Regions from separate parts of the Sanguibacter keddieii DSM 10542 genome, predicted to be linked through region 1. Evidence: predicted binding sites of a transcription regulator. Region 1 holds the regulator's gene; the other holds the start of a gene.
The links. Region 1 encodes LexA, which represses DNA repair genes until DNA is damaged. Its sites were predicted from a motif close to TCGAACANNTGTTCGA; they were not measured.
Positions count from the first base shown of each region.

Region 1 (7,626 bases):
TCGCCCGGCACCGCCACGAGCTGAGCATCTCGACGAAGGCGGGGTACCGGCAGTGGCCCGGACCGCGCGGTGAGGGCGGGTCGCGCGGCTACCTCCTGGCGTCGCTCGACCAGTCGTTGCGTCGGCTCGGCGTCGACGAGGTCGACATCTTCTACAGCCACCGCTTCGACCCGACGACCCCGCTCGAGGAGACGATCGGAGCGCTCGCCACCGCGGTGTCCTCGGGGCGGGCGCTCTACGCCGGGATCTCCTCGTACTCCGCGACCCGGACGCAGGAGGCGCTGACGGTCGCGGCGTCGATGGGCCTGCCCCTCACGGTCCACCAGCCGTCGTACTCCCTCCTCAACCGGTGGATCGAGGAGCCCGACGCCTCGGGGCGCTCGTTGCTGGACGTCGCCGGCGAGTCCGGCACCGGGCTCGTGACCTTCTCGCCGCTCGCGCAGGGCCTGCTCACCGACCGGTACCGCGACGGGGTGCCGGAGAGCTCCCGCGCAGCCCGTGGGACGTCCTTCCAGCGGGAGTACCTGTCGGAGGCGAACCTCGCTTCGGTCGACCGCCTCCGGACGGTGGCGCAGCAGCGGGGACAGACGCTCGCCCAGATGGCTCTCGCCTGGTGCCTGCGCGACGACCGCGTCAGCGCAGTCCTCGTCGGGGCACGGACGACACAGCAGCTCGACGAGAACCTCGCGGCACTGGACGCCCCCGGCTTCACCGCCGACGAGCTCGCCTCGATCGACGAGGCTGCGGTCGACGGCGACCTCAACCTCTGGGCATCACGGTCGAGCGCGCTCTGACCCTGCGGCTCGGGCGAGGACACGGCGCACGGGCCTGCGAACGGTCGTCGTCCGGTCGCCGTCGACCCGGAGGGCGGATCAGTCGGTCGACCGGTCGACTGAGCTCTCGTCGGCGGCTGCCTGCTCGTGCTCGGCGCGCAGCAGGTTGATGGCTGCCTCGAAGTCCTCGAGAGAGTCGAAGGCCTGGTAGACCGAGGCGAACCGCAGGTACGCGACCTCGTCGAGCTCGCGGAGCGGGCCGAGGATCGTCAGGCCGATCTCGTAGGCGTCGAGCTCGGCGATGCCGGTCGCCCGCACGCTCTCCTCGACGCGCTGGGCCAGGAGGGCGAGGTCGTCCTCGGTGACGGGTCGACCCTGGCAGGCCTTGCGCACCCCGTTGACGACCTTCTCGCGGCTGAAGGGCTCGGTGACGCCCGAGCGCTTGACGACCGAGAGGCTCGCGGTCTCGAGGGTGGTGAACCGACGGGTGCAGGCGGGGCACTGCCGACGCCGTCGGATCGACGCGCCGTCGTCCGAGGTGCGCGAGTCGACCACGCGCGAGTCGGCGTGGCGGCAGAACGGGCAGTGCACAGGTGCCTCCATCAAGACGTGGTCTAGTCTGCTCTCGCAGCTCCCGCAAGGGTACGCGGCTCGTCATGACCTGCGCACACGCGCGGCACGCTCTCCGAGGAGAGGTCTCCGCGCACGGTGACGTGCGCCAGGCGGCCGACCCGCAGCCGGGACCGGCTCGCCCCTCGAGACTCTGGGCAGGCAGACGCTCTGGGCTGACAGACGCTTCAGGCAGACAGAGACGGAGGCGGTCGTTGTCGACCGCCTCCGTCCGGGACGCCCCCGTCCCCACAACGCCGAGATGACTCGCCTCACCTCGTCGCAGACGTGCTGTCGGAGGACCGGGCGATGACCACCCGATGACTCCGCCTCTCAACCCGGCCCCCAGCCGGTTGATGAGGTAGTCCTAACTTAGGTACACCTAATCGTCACGGCAACCGTGTGCGGCGAGAATCCCAGATCGTGAGACGCAGGGCGTCCTTGCCCCGCTCGGCACTCGATGCCACCTGCCCGTCGTGGCGTCAGCGCGCCGAGGCGCCTGCACTCATCGCACCGGGAGCAACAGCTGCTCGCCGACCTGCAGCGAGGCGCTCGACCGGCCGTTGAGCTCGACCAGCATCTCCACCACGTCCCGGGTGTCCTCGCCAGGGAGCGCGACGGTGCGGGCGATCTTCCAGAGCGTCTCGCCCTGCGCCACGTAGTGCTCGGTCACGCTGACCGCCTCCGCCGGAGCGCTGGCGAACGCACGGTCACCGACGACCATGCCCGCCACCACCAGCAGGACCGCGACGAGGGAGAGCACCCACCAGCCGCGGCGCGTCAGACGCAGGTCGCGCAGGGAGCCGCCGGCAGGAGCCGAGGCGCCGCGCGGCAGACCGGCCGCCGCCGAGGCACTCACGGACGAGGCGCGCCCGGACGCAGGGACCTCTCCGTCGCGGACGAGGCGGAGCTCGCGCCCGGGTGTCAGCACCAGTGCGGAATCAGCCATGTCTACCCCTCTCCTGACCGCCGACCGGGCCAGGAGCCGCCGGTCGTGTCGGTCGTTCGAACATGTGTACGTCGTACAACTGTACGAACATCGGCTGCGGATGACAAGAGATCTGCGCAACACGCTCGAACAGGTGTTTGAAGTCGCACGCCGGGCCCCCTACTGTGGGAGCACCAGCAAGGACACCCGACCACGAGCCACCGACACGCACCGACAAGCACCGGAAAGCACCGGCAGCCGCCCGACAGCTGCCGACCGGCTGCCGGTCAGCACCGGGACGACTCGTCAGCAGCTCGGGTGCACGCGCCGGACCACGTACGACGCCGCACGACCACGCACCGGAGGCCAGCCGTGAAGACGCAGGACAGCACACCGTCAGGAGCTGCCGGGGGCGCGCCCGCGGCCGAGGCCGTCACCGTGATCGGCGCGGCCGACGGCCTGACCCCGCGTCAGCGCGGGGTGCTGGAGACCATCCGGGAGTCCGTCGACACCCGCGGCTACGCGCCGAGCATGCGGGAGATCGGCGAGGCTGTCGGCCTCACGAGCCCGTCGAGCGTCAAGCACCAGCTGACGACCCTCGAGCGCAAGGGCTACCTCCGCCGCGACCCCAACCGACCGCGAGCCATGGAGCTCGTCGTGCCGGGCCCGGCGCAGGGAGCGCCGACCGGCGAGCTGACGTCACGTCCCGCCGGCCGCGCCCTGCGCTCGGTCTCCACCCAGCAGACGGCGGACGTCGACCTGGACAGCCACCCGACCCCGTCGTTCGTCCCCGTCGTGGGCCGCATCGCCGCCGGTGGACCGATCCTCGCGGAGCAGGTCGTCGAGGACGTGTTCCCGCTGCCCCGCCAGCTCGTCGGCGACGGCGAGCTGTTCCTCCTCCGGGTGACCGGTGAGTCGATGGTCGACGCGGCGATCTGCGACGGCGACTGGGTGGTCGTGCGCCGTCAGCCCGTGGCCGAGAACGGTGAGATCGTCGCAGCGATGATCGACGGCGAGGCGACCGTGAAGACCTTCAAGCGCGTCGACGGGCACGTCTGGCTCATGCCCCACAACGACGCGTTCTCGCCCATCCTCGGTGACGAGGCGACCATCCTCGGCCGGATCGTCACTGTGCTCCGCAGCCTCTGACCCCGGTCCTCGCACGCAGCCCGGCGACGCAGCCCGGCACAGGAAGAGCGCCGCACCCCACGAGGGGTGCGGCGCTCTCTGCTCGTCCTGGGACTGCTGCGTCGTCACACGCCGAAGCGTCGTGCGACCTCCTTGAGGGACGCCGCCGAGTGCTGCAGGCCGCGGATCTCGACCGGGGAGAGCGGGACCTGCAGCCGGTCGGTGACGCCGTGACGACCGACGATCGACGGGACGGAGAGGCAGATGTCGCTGATGCCGTAGTAGTCGTCGAGGAGGGTCGAGACGGGCAGGACGCGGTGCTCGTCGTTGAGGACCGCCTCGATGATCCGCGATCCTGCGAGAGCGACCGCGTAGTTGGTCGCGCCCTTGCCCTCGATGATGCGGTAGGCCGAGTTGATGACCTCGTGGGCGATCTGGTCACGGACCTCGGCGGTCAGCGGGGCGCGGCCCTCGATCGCGTCCCACTCGAGGAGCGGGACGCCACCGATCGTCGCCGAGCTCCAGAGCGGGATCTCGCTGTCGCCGTGCTCGCCCGCCATGTAGGCGTGCACGTTCTGGACGGCGACGCCGCAGTGCTGGGCGATGAGGAACCGCAGGCGGGAGGAGTCGAGGACCGTCCCCGAGCCGAACAGCTGCGTGGGCGGGAGGCCGGAGATCTTCAGCGCCGCGTAGGTGACGATGTCGACGGGGTTGGTCACCATGACGTAGGTCGCGTCGGGTGCGACCGCGAGGAGCTCCGGGAGGATCTTCGAGACGAGGCTGATGGTCGCCTCGGCGAGGTCCAGGCGGGTCTGCCCAGGCTTCTGCTTGGCACCGGCGGTGACCATGATGATGTCGGCGTCGGCGCAGACCGCCACGTCGTCCGACCCGACGACCTCGGCCATCGGCATGAACTGGATCCCGTGCGAGAGGTCGAGCGCCTCGGCCTCGACCTTCGCCCGGTTGATGTCGTAGAGCGCGACGTGACGCGCCGAGCCGCGCATCAGCGCGGCGTAGGCCATGGTCGAGCCGACCGCCCCGGCACCGACGACGGCGACCTTCGTGGTCTTGCGGGCCCGTGGCGTCTCGTCGGGTGCTCGCGTGGTCTCGGGCTGGCTCATCGGTCCTCCATGGAGTCGGGCGCTGGTCTCGGTCGTGCGCGCTGGTTCCGGTGCTGCGCTGGCCTCAGCCTAGGGCCGAGAGGCGCTCTAGCGCAGAAGTGGCGACCTGGCGGTCTGTGGTGCGCCAGAAGTCCGGCAGCGACCTGACCAGGAACGACCCGTACCGGGCGGTGACCAGACGCGGGTCGAGGATCGCGACGACGCCCTTGTCCTCGACGGTGCGGACCAGGCGGCCAGCCCCCTGCGCGAGCAGGAGGGCCGCGTGCGTCGCGGCGACCTGCATGAAGCCGTTCCCGCCGTGGCTCTCCACGTAGCGGGCACGCGCCGCCTTGACCGGGTCGTCGGGTCGGGGGAAGGGGATCCGGTCGATCATCACCAGGCGGCACGCCGGCCCGGGGACGTCCACGCCCTGCCAGAGGGAGAGCGTCCCGAACAGGCAGGTGGCCTCGTCGGCGGCGAACTGCTTGACGAGCGTCGGCAGCTGGTCGTCCCCCTGGCACAGGATCGGCACGTCGAGCCGCTCGCGCAGCAGCTCTGCGGCGCGCTCGGCCGCGCGGCGGGACGAGAAGAGCCCGAGCGTGCGCCCGCCCGCCGCCGTGATGAGCGCCGCCATCTCGTCGACCTGGTCGTCGGTCGTGGACTGCTGCCCCGGTGTCGGGAGGTTCTTGGCCACGTAGAGGATGCCCTGGCGCGGGTAGTCGAAGGGGCTGCCGACGTCGAGCCCGCGCCACCGCGGCGCCGGTCCTGCCGCCTCGGTGCCGTCGGCCTCCGTCGCCGCCCGCTCGAGCCCCACGGAGCGCGCGACCGGGTCGAAGGAGTCCCCGAGCGCGAGCGTCGCGGAGGTGAGGACGCCGACCTTCTCGCTCCACAGGTTGGTCCGCAGCAGACCGGAGACGCCGAGGGGCGCGGCGTGGAGCTTGGACATGCCGGCGCCGAACCCTCCTTCCGCGCCTCGCGAGCACCAGAGGACGTCGAACCCTGTCGCCTCGCCCGTCATGCGCTCGGCGATCTCGAAGATCTGCAGCATGCTCGACTGCGCCATCTTCAGGCCGGAGTCCGCGCCTCCCTCGCCCCCGCCGGCCTTCGGCTCGGGCTTGAGCTCGCTGAGGACGCCGCGGGCCGCGTCACGGACCCCCGCGACCGCGAGGCGGGCGCCCTCCGGCAGCCCCTCGGGGAAGCGCTCCGCGGGCAGACCGGCGACCAGGGAGCCGAAGTCGGCGGTCGCGGCGTCGAGGTCGGTGGTCAGCACGCCACCGTGGCGTCGGGCCTGGCGCGCCGCGTGCTCGATCGACGCGACCGAGAGCTCGACCGTCGCCGCTGCCGTGACGCGGTCGGCCAGCTCGTGGGCCTCGTCGGCGACCACGACGGAGTGCTCGGGGAGCACGTTGGGGGACCCCGTCGCCGCGATGCCCAGCATCGCGTGGTTGGTCACCACGACGTCGGCCTCCCGCGCGAGGGCGCGCGCACGCTCGGGGAAGCACTCCTCGATGAGGGGGCAGCGCTGGCCGAGGCACTCGAGGGACGTCACCGAGACCTGCCGCCAGGCGCGGTCCGGGACACCGGGGACGAGGTCGTCACGGTCGCCCGTGTCGGTCGCCCTGGCCCACTCGCGCAGCCGCACGACCTGCTGCCCGAGGCTCGCCGCCTCGGCTGCCGGGACGTCGTCACCGCCGGTCAGCGGCTCGGTCGGCCCCTCGGAGCGGGGCATGTCGAAGAGCGTCCCGGCGTCGTCGGCCGGGTAGCCCCCGTCGATCTTGTGCAGGCAGGCGTAGTTGTGCCAGCCCTTGAGGAGCGCGAGCGTCGGCCGGCGCGGCAGGCGGTCCGCGAGCGCCGCGGCGACCAGCGGTAGGTCACGCGACATGATCTGACGCTGCAGGGCGAGGGTCGCGGTCGAGACGATCACGCGCTCCCCCGCGTTGACGGCGTGGTGGACGGCCGGCACGAGGTAGCCGAGGGACTTCCCCGTGCCCGTCCCGGCCTGCACGAGGAGGTGCTCCCCGGAGGTCATGGCGGTCGACACGGCCTCGGCCATGTCGTGCTGCCCGTCTCGGCGTCCTCCGCCGAGCGCACCGACCGCGAGGTCCAGCAGCGTGTGCACCTCGTCGACGGATCCTGCGGTCACGGCGCTCGAGGTGTCCTTCACCCGAGGAGTCTACGGTCCGGCACCGGCCTCGGAGAGACCGGTGCCGGACCGTCGGGTGCGTCAGCCGCGGACGGCGACGGCCGCGAGCTCGGCAGCGAGCTCGTCGTCCACGCGACCGCGGAGCAGGGTGCCCTCGCCCACGTGCTCGAGGTGGTCGATCTCACCCTCGAGGTGCACCCGGTTGACGAGGTCTCCCCTGCTGTACGGGACGATGAGGTCGACCGTGACGCCCGGGTGCGGGAGCGCGCCCGAGATGAGGTCGAGCAGCTCGGTGATCCCCTCGCCGGTGTGCGCGGAGACCACGAGGGTCGTGCGCTCACGGCTGCGCAGCCGCGCGATCGTGTCCGGGTCGGCCAGGTCGGCCTTGTTGAGCACGATCACCTCGGGGACGTCGAGCGCCCCGGGGATGCCCTCGAGGACGTGGCGCACCGCTGCGATCTGCCCCTCGGGGTCGGGGTGCGACGCGTCGACGACGTGCAGCAGGAGGTCGGAGTCGGCGACCTCCTCGAGGGTCGACCGGAAGGCCTCGACCAGCTGGTGCGGCAGCGACCGGACGAACCCGACGGTGTCGGCGAGCGTGTAGACACGTCCGTCCGGGGTCTTGGTCCGGCGGACCGTCGGGTCGAGGGTCGCGAAGAGCGCGTTCTCGACCAGCACGCCCGCGCCGGTGAGCGCGTTGAGCAGGCTCGACTTGCCGGCGTTGGTGTACCCGGCGATCGCGACCGACGGGATCGCGTTGCGCTTGCGGGAGGACCGCTTGGTCTCACGAGACGGGGCCATGGCCGCGATCTCCCGGCGGAGCTTGGCCATCCGGTTGCGGATGCGTCGACGGTCGAGCTCGATCTTGGTCTCACCGGGTCCGCGCGACCCCATGCCCGCGCCGGCGCCACCGACCTGACCACCGGCCTGGCGGGACATCGACTC
Region 1 covers NC_013521.1:2,559,196-2,566,821, forward strand. The annotation lists gene SKED_RS11290 (aldo/keto reductase) at 1-794, shown strand, start outside; gene nrdR (transcriptional regulator NrdR) at 873-1,364, opposite strand; gene SKED_RS19035 (LysM peptidoglycan-binding domain-containing protein) at 1,888-2,331, opposite strand; gene lexA (transcriptional repressor LexA) at 2,749-3,459, shown strand; gene SKED_RS11310 (L-lactate dehydrogenase) at 3,564-4,559, opposite strand; gene SKED_RS11315 (ATP-dependent DNA helicase) at 4,624-6,702, opposite strand; gene hflX (GTPase HflX) at 6,763-7,626, opposite strand, start outside.

Region 2 (7,626 bases), 320 kb from region 1:
ACGAGATCGAGGCGATCCAGACGCTGCACCCGCTCACGGGTGACGTGGTGCGCAACGAGACCTCGATCCACCTGTTCCCGGCCACCCACTACGTGGCCGGCCCGGAGCGCATGGAGAAGGCGATCGCGTCGATCGAGGCCGAGCTCGAGGAGCGCCTCGCGACGATGGAGGCGCAGAACAAGCTGCTCGAGGCGCAGCGCCTGCGTATGCGCACCACCTACGACATCGAGATGATGCGCGAGATCGGCAGCTGCTCGGGGATCGAGAACTACTCGCGGCACATCGACGGACGTGGACCGGGTACGGCACCGCACACGCTCCTCGACTACTTCCCCGAGGACTTCCTGCTCGTCATCGACGAGTCGCACGTGACCGTCCCGCAGATCGGCGCGATGTACGAGGGCGACATGTCGCGCAAGCGCAACCTCGTCGACCACGGCTTCCGCCTGCCGAGCGCGATGGACAACCGCCCGCTGCGCTGGGAGGAGTTCGTCGACCGCATCGGCCAGACCGTCTACCTCTCGGCGACGCCCGGCAAGTACGAGCTGTCGATGTCCGACGGCTTCGTCGAGCAGATCATCCGCCCCACCGGGCTCATCGACCCCGAGGTGGTCGTCAAGCCGACCAAGGGGCAGATCGACGACCTGCTCGAGGAGATCCGCGTCCGCGCCGAGAAGGACGAGCGCGTCCTCGTCACGACGCTCACCAAGAAGATGGCCGAGGACCTCACGGACTACTTCCTCGACAAGGGCGTGCGTGTCCGGTACCTGCACTCCGAGGTCGACACGCTCCGTCGCGTCGAGCTGCTGCGCGAGCTGCGCATGGGGGAGTACGACGTCCTCGTCGGCATCAACCTGCTCCGTGAGGGTCTCGACCTCCCCGAGGTGTCGCTCGTCGCGATCCTCGACGCCGACAAGGAGGGCTTCCTCCGCTCGGCGACCTCTCTCATCCAGACGATCGGTCGCGCGGCTCGTAACGTCTCCGGACAGGTCCACATGTACGCCGACACGGTGACCCCGTCGATGGCCATGGCCCTCGAGGAGACGGACCGCCGCCGCGAGAAGCAGGTCGCGTACAACCTCGAGCACGGCATCGACCCGACGCCCCTGCGCAAGAAGATCAGCGACGTCACCGACATGCTGGCCCGCGAGGACATCGACACCCGCGAGCTGCTCGAGGGCGGCTACCGCAAGCCGGCCAAGGGTGGCGCACCGCTCCCCGGCGGACCCAAGGAGGGCGCGACCTCGGGGAACCGGCTCGCCGTCGCGGCCGCCGGCGACCTCGTCGGGCTCATCCAGGAGCTCGACGAGCAGATGCACGCGGCGGCCGCCGAGCTCCAGTTCGAGCTCGCCGCCCGCCTGCGCGACGAGGTATCCGGCCTCAAGAAGGAGCTGCGGCAGATGCAGGCCGCGACGGCCTGACAGCGCCCTACGCACGAGAGACGCGGCACCCCGGGAGGGCGCCGCGTCTCTCGTGTGAGGACCTCTCTCGTCTGAGGCGACCGTCGCGTCCGAGGCAGTCGTCGCTCTCAGCCGAGCGTCAGGGACGGAGCCTGCTCAGGCAGCCCAGGGCCCGAACACCACGGTCCACTCGGTGACCGCACGCGCCGCGACGAGCTCCTGCTGCGCGAAAGGGTCGGCGTCGAGGATCGCGCTGACCGCCTCGGCGGACTCGCCCTGGAGGATCAGGAGCGCGCCCTGCATGTCGTCGTCCGACACCGGGCCGGAGGCCAGCAGGATCCCGGCGGCGTAGAGCCCGCCGAGGAACGCGCGGTGCGCGGGACGGTGCGTGTCACGGGCGGCGGAGTCGTCGGTGTAGACGTAGGTCACGGCGTAGGTGGTCATGGAGGCATTCAAGCACCTTCGCCGCACGACATCGTCACCGGCCGGCGTCGTCACCAGCCGCGCGACCGCCACTCCTCGAGGTGCGGACGCTCTGCGCCGAGGGTCGTCGGGGCGCCGTGCCCGGGGTGCACCACGGTGTCGTCGCCGAACCGGTCGAACACGCGCTCGACCACGTCGTCGAACAGCTGGGTGAAGCGCTCCGGGTCACGTCGGGTGTTGCCGACGCCCCCGGGGAACAGCGAGTCGCCGGAGAACACGTGGGCGCGGCCTGGGACGGCGTCGGGCTCGACCGTCTCCTCGGGCTCCACGAGGACGAGGGCGACAGACCCGGGCGTGTGGCCGCGCAACCCCACCACCTCGATCTCCAGGTGTCCGACTACCAGCCGTTCGCCGTGGTGCAGCCGCTGCCGGGTCGGCACGGCGATGTCCTCGGCGTCCTCCGCTCCCGCGGCGGTCGTCGCCCCGGTGACCCCCACCATGTCCTCGAGCGCCCCGACGTGGTCGTGGTGGCTGTGCGTGGTGACGATCAGGTCCAGGCGCGCCGACCCCGACCCCTCGCGGACGAGGGCGAGCAGGCGGTCGGAGTCCGCCGCAGCGTCGACCAGCACCTGCGCGCCGGTCGAGCGGCAGGTCAGCAGGTAGGCGTTGTTGTCCATCGGGCCGACGGACACCGACCGGATGTCGACGTGGTCCAGCCGGGTGAGGTGCGACGGTGCGCCCTCCGCTGTGCTCCGGTCTTCGCTCATCGTGCTGCCTTCCTCGAGACGTCGTCCATGCTGCTACCTGCCACCTGCTACCTGCTACCTGCTACCTGCTACCTGCTACCTGCTGCTCGCGACGTGCGGCTCGCGCCCGCCGTTCGTCTCCTCGCCGTCGGCGTGCAGAGCCGCTGAGTGCAGCCCTGGCCTGTCGTTGGTCGCACGGTCGAGGCTGTGCACGGCGCGCACGAGCCCGAGGTGCGAGAAGGCCTGCGGGAAGTTCCCCGCCATCCGCTGCCGCTCGTCGTCGTACTGCTCGGCCATGAGGCCGAGGTCGTTGGCCGAGGCCACCAGGGTGTCGAGCAGGTGGCGGGCCTCGTCGGCCTCGCCCATGCGGGCCAGCGCGTCGACCAACCAGAAGGAGCACACGAGGAACGGCGCCTCGTCGCCCTCGAGGCCGTCGCCGGCCTGTTCGACCTCGTACCGCCGGACGAACCCGTCGTCCGTCCCGAGGGACCGGCGGATCTCGCGCACCGTGCTGACGAACCGCTCGTCGGTCGCCTCGATGAAGCCGACCTGCGCCATCTGCAGGAGCGCGGCGTCGGTGTGCTCCGCGCCGTAGTACTGCACGAAGGTCCCACGCTCGGCGTCGTACCCGCGCTCCAAGACCTGCGCGTGGATCTCGTCGCGGACGGCGCGCCATCGCTCCACCGGCCCGTCGAGGCCGTGCACCTCGACCCCACGGACGGCACGGTCGATGGCCGCCCAGCTCATCACCCGAGAGTGGACGAAGTCCCGCTCGGGGCCGCGCACCTCCCAGATGCCACGGTCGGGGCGGTCCCACTGCTCTACGAGGGCGTCGACGAGGTGGCGCTGCAGCGACCAGCTGTCGGCCGTCTCGGTGAGGCCGGCGTCGCGCGCCATGTCGAGGGCGCACATCACCTCGCCGAGCACGTCGTTCTGCACCTGGTCGACGGCCGCGTTGCCCACGCGCACGGGCCGTGACCCGGCGTAGCCCGGGAGGTGGTCGAGCTCGCTCTCGGGGAGGTCCCGTCGGCCGTCGACGCCGTACATGATCTGCAGGTCCTGCGGGTCTCCGGCGACGGCCCGCAGCAGCCAGTCCCGCCAGCCAGCGGTCTCGTCGTGGTACCCGGACTCGACGAGGGCCTCGAGCGTCATGGCCGCGTCACGGAGCCAGCAGTACCGGTAGTCCCAGTTGCGCTCACCGCCGAAGTCCTCGGGCAGCGAGGTGGTCGGCGCCGCGACGATCCCGCCCGTGGTGGTGCTGGTGAGCAGGCGCAGCACCAGGAGCGAGCGGACCAGCTGCTCGCGGTACGGGCCGTCGTACGGGGTCTGCCGTGCCCAGTCGTGCCAGCTGTCGTTCGCCGCGGCGATCTCGTCGGCGACGGACAGCGGCGGGGGAGTCGGCTGCCACGACGGGCTCCACGTCGACGAGAAGGTGAACCGCTGCCCCTCGTGGGCCTCGAACACGTCCCGGTGCCGGTGGTCGTCGGCCTCGGGCAGCCGGGTGCCGCGCAGCAGGAGGGAGTCAGGTCCGGCGATCGCGCGGACGGCGTGCCGGCCGTGGCCGTGGTCGTCCTCGACCCGGCTGACCCACGGCTCGTAGGCGCCGTAGCCGAACCGCACCACCCACTCGTGCTCGACGGTGACCACGCCCTCGAGCACCTCGAGCTCCCGGACCAGGTCGGCGCGCCCGTCCCCCGGGGGCATCGCGTCGACGACGCGTGCCCTGCCGGTCGGGGTCGTGTACGTGGTCTCGAGCACGAAGGAGTCCCCGAGGTAGCGGCGGGTCACGGAGCCTGCGTCGCGGACGGTGAGCAGCCAGCGCCCGTGGTCCGGGGTGCCGAGCAGGGCGGCGAAGCAGGCGGGGGAGTCGAAGTCCGGCAGGCACAACCAGTCGACCGACCCGTTCCGGCTGACGAGCGCGCAGGACCGGCCGTCACCCAGGACGGCGTAGTCCGCGATGGGCGTCGAGCAGGGCGACGTGTCGTGGGCTGAGGCGGTGCTCGGTGCTGGGCTGGGGCTGGTCGGCATCCATCGATTGTGGTCGCTCGTGCCCGACCGGGCACGTCGGGGCAGGTGCCGGGCCCGGCCGCTGTGCGACGGGCTCGCTGCCGCGCCGTACGCGCCGACAGGTGACGTCGACGTCACCTTCGAACAGGTGTGCGCATGTCGGTGGTGGACCGTACGATGTCCGGGTGAGTGATCGCCTCGTCGTCCAAGGTGCCCGTGAGCACAACCTCCGCAACGTCGACCTCGACCTGCCCCGCGACTCCCTGATCGTCTTCACCGGACTGTCAGGCTCGGGGAAGTCCTCGTTGGCCTTCGACACCATCTTCGCCGAAGGGCAGCGCCGGTACGTCGAGTCGCTGTCCGCCTACGCGCGCCAGTTCCTCGGCCAGATGGACAAGCCTGACGTCGACTTCATCGAGGGCCTCTCGCCCGCGGTGTCGATCGACCAGAAGTCGACCAACCGGAACCCCCGGTCGACCGTGGGCACCATCACCGAGGTGTACGACTACCTCCGCCTGCTCTTCGCGCGCGCTGGCACGCAGCACTGCCCGGTGTGCGGCGAGCGCGTGACCGCGCAGACGCCCCAGCAGATCGTCGACAGGCTCCTCGAGCTCCCCGAGGGCACCCGCTACCAGGTGCTCGCACCGGTCGTGCGTGGCCGCAAGGGCGAGTACACGGACCTGTTCAAGGAGCTGCAGTCCAAGGGCTTCGCCCGCGCCCGGGTCGACGGCGAGGTCGTCCAGCTCACCGAGCCCCCCGCGCTCGAGAAGAAGCTCAAGCACACGATCGAGGTGGTGGTGGACCGCCTCGTCTCGCGCGAGGGCGTCCAGCGTCGCCTCACCGACTCGGTCGAGACCGCGCTCGGCCTCGCCGGCGGCCTGCTGGTCGTCGAGATGGTCGACGCCGAGGTCGGCGACCCCGACCGTGAGCGCCGGTTCTCGGAGCACCGCGCGTGCCCCAACGACCACGTGCTCACCCTCGACGAGATCGAGCCGCGGACCTTCTCCTTCAACGCGCCCTACGGTGCGTGCCCCGAGTGCACCGGCATCGGTGTCCGGCTGGAGATCGACCCCGAGCTCGTCATCCCCGACGAGGACCGGTCGCTGGCCGACGGCGCCGTGGCGCCGTGGTCGCAGACCTCCTCCGAGTACTACCTCCGGGTGCTCGGCGCGCTCGCCAAGGACCTCGGCTTCTCCATGGACGTGCCGTGGCGCGCCCTGCCCGAGCGCGCGCGCAACGCGGTGCTGCACGGCCAGAACCACGAGGTGCAGGTCAAGTACCGCAACCGGTGGGGACGCGAACGCCAGTACTCGACCGGCTTCGAGGGCGTCATCTCCTTCCTCGAGCGCCGTCACTCCGAGACCGAGTCCGAGTGGTCGAAGGAGAAGTACGAGGCCTACATGCGCGAGGTGCCGTGCCCCGTGTGCGACGGCACCCGCCTCAAGCCCGAGGTGCTCGCCGTGCTCGTCGACGGCAAGTCCATCGCCGAGGTGTGCGCCCTGCCGCTGCGCGAGGCCCGCGACTTCCTCGACAACCTGCAGCTCGGCGTGCGCGAGCGCGCCATCGCGACCCAGGTGCTCAAGGAGATCCAGGACCGCCTCGGCTTCCTCCTCGACGTCGGCCTCGACTACCTCTCGCTCATGCGCCCTGCCGGCACCCTCTCGGGTGGCGAGGCGCAGCGCATCCGGCTCGCGACCCAGATCGGGTCCGGCCTCGTCGGCGTGCTCTACGTCCTCGACGAGCCGAGCATCGGCCTGCACCAGCGCGACAACCGCCGCCTCATCGACACGCTGACCCGCCTGCGCGACCTCGGCAACACGCTCATCGTCGTCGAGCACGACGAGGACACGATCCGCACCGCGGACTGGATCGTCGACATCGGCCCCGGTGCCGGCGAGCACGGTGGTCGCGTGGTGCACTCCGGCGACTACGCGGGCCTCCTCGAGGCCCCCGAGTCCGTCACCGGCGCGTACCTCGCCGGCCGCCGGTCCATCCCCATGCCGACGCTGCGCCGTCCCGTCGACCCTAAGCGTCAGCTGACGGTCATCGGTGCGCGCGAGCACAACCTCACGGGCATCGACGTGAGCTTCCCGCTCGGGGTGCTCACTGCGGTCACCGGTGTGTCGGGCTCGGGCAAGTCGACGCTGGTCAACTCGATCCTCTACACGGTGCTCGCCAACGAGCTCAACGGGGCCCGCCAGGTCGCCGGCCGTCACAAGCGCGTCACCGGGCTCGACCAGCTCGACAAGGTCGTGCACGTGGACCAGGGCCCCATCGGCCGGACGCCGCGCTCCAACCCGGCCACCTACACGGGTGTGTGGGACCACGTGCGCCGGCTCTTCGCCGACACCAGCGAGGCGAAGGTCCGCGGCTACACGCCCGGACGCTTCTCCTTCAACGTCAAGGGCGGGCGCTGCGAGGCGTGCTCGGGCGACGGCACGCTCAAGATCGAGATGAACTTCCTCCCGGACGTCTACGTCCCCTGCGAGGTGTGCCACGGCGCGCGGTACAACCGCGAGACCCTCGAGGTGCACTTCAAGGGCAAGACGGTCGCGGACGTGCTCGACATGCCGATCGAGGAGGCCAACGAGTTCTTCGCGGCGGTCCCCGCGATCTCGCGGCACCTCAAGACGCTCGTCGACGTGGGCCTCGGCTACGTGCGGCTGGGCCAGTCGGCCCCGACGCTCTCGGGCGGTGAGGCGCAGCGCGTCAAGCTCGCGAGCGAGCTGCAGAAGCGCTCGACCGGGCGGACCATCTACGTGCTCGACGAGCCGACCACCGGTCTGCACTTCGAGGACATCCGCAAGCTGCTCGCGGTGCTCCAGTCGCTGGTCGACAAGGGCAACTCGGTGCTGGTCATCGAGCACAACCTCGACGTCATCAAGAACGCCGACTGGGTCATCGACATGGGTCCTGAGGGTGGTTCCGGCGGTGGCCTCGTGGTCGCCGAGGGCACCCCCGAGCTCGTGGCGTCGGTCGAGGCCAGCCACACCGGCCGGTTCCTCGCCGAGGTGCTGCAGAACCACGAGCCGGCCGGCGTGGCCCCGCTG
Region 2 covers NC_013521.1:2,239,139-2,246,764, reverse strand. The annotation lists gene uvrB (excinuclease ABC subunit UvrB) at 1-1,421, shown strand, start outside; gene SKED_RS09875 (YciI family protein) at 1,557-1,844, opposite strand; gene SKED_RS09870 (MBL fold metallo-hydrolase) at 1,895-2,590, opposite strand; gene SKED_RS09865 (glycoside hydrolase family 15 protein) at 2,666-4,597, opposite strand; gene uvrA (excinuclease ABC subunit UvrA) at 4,762-7,626, shown strand, end outside.
Region 2: the regulator LexA is predicted to act here: its motif matches at 4,717-4,732, upstream of uvrA (excinuclease ABC subunit UvrA).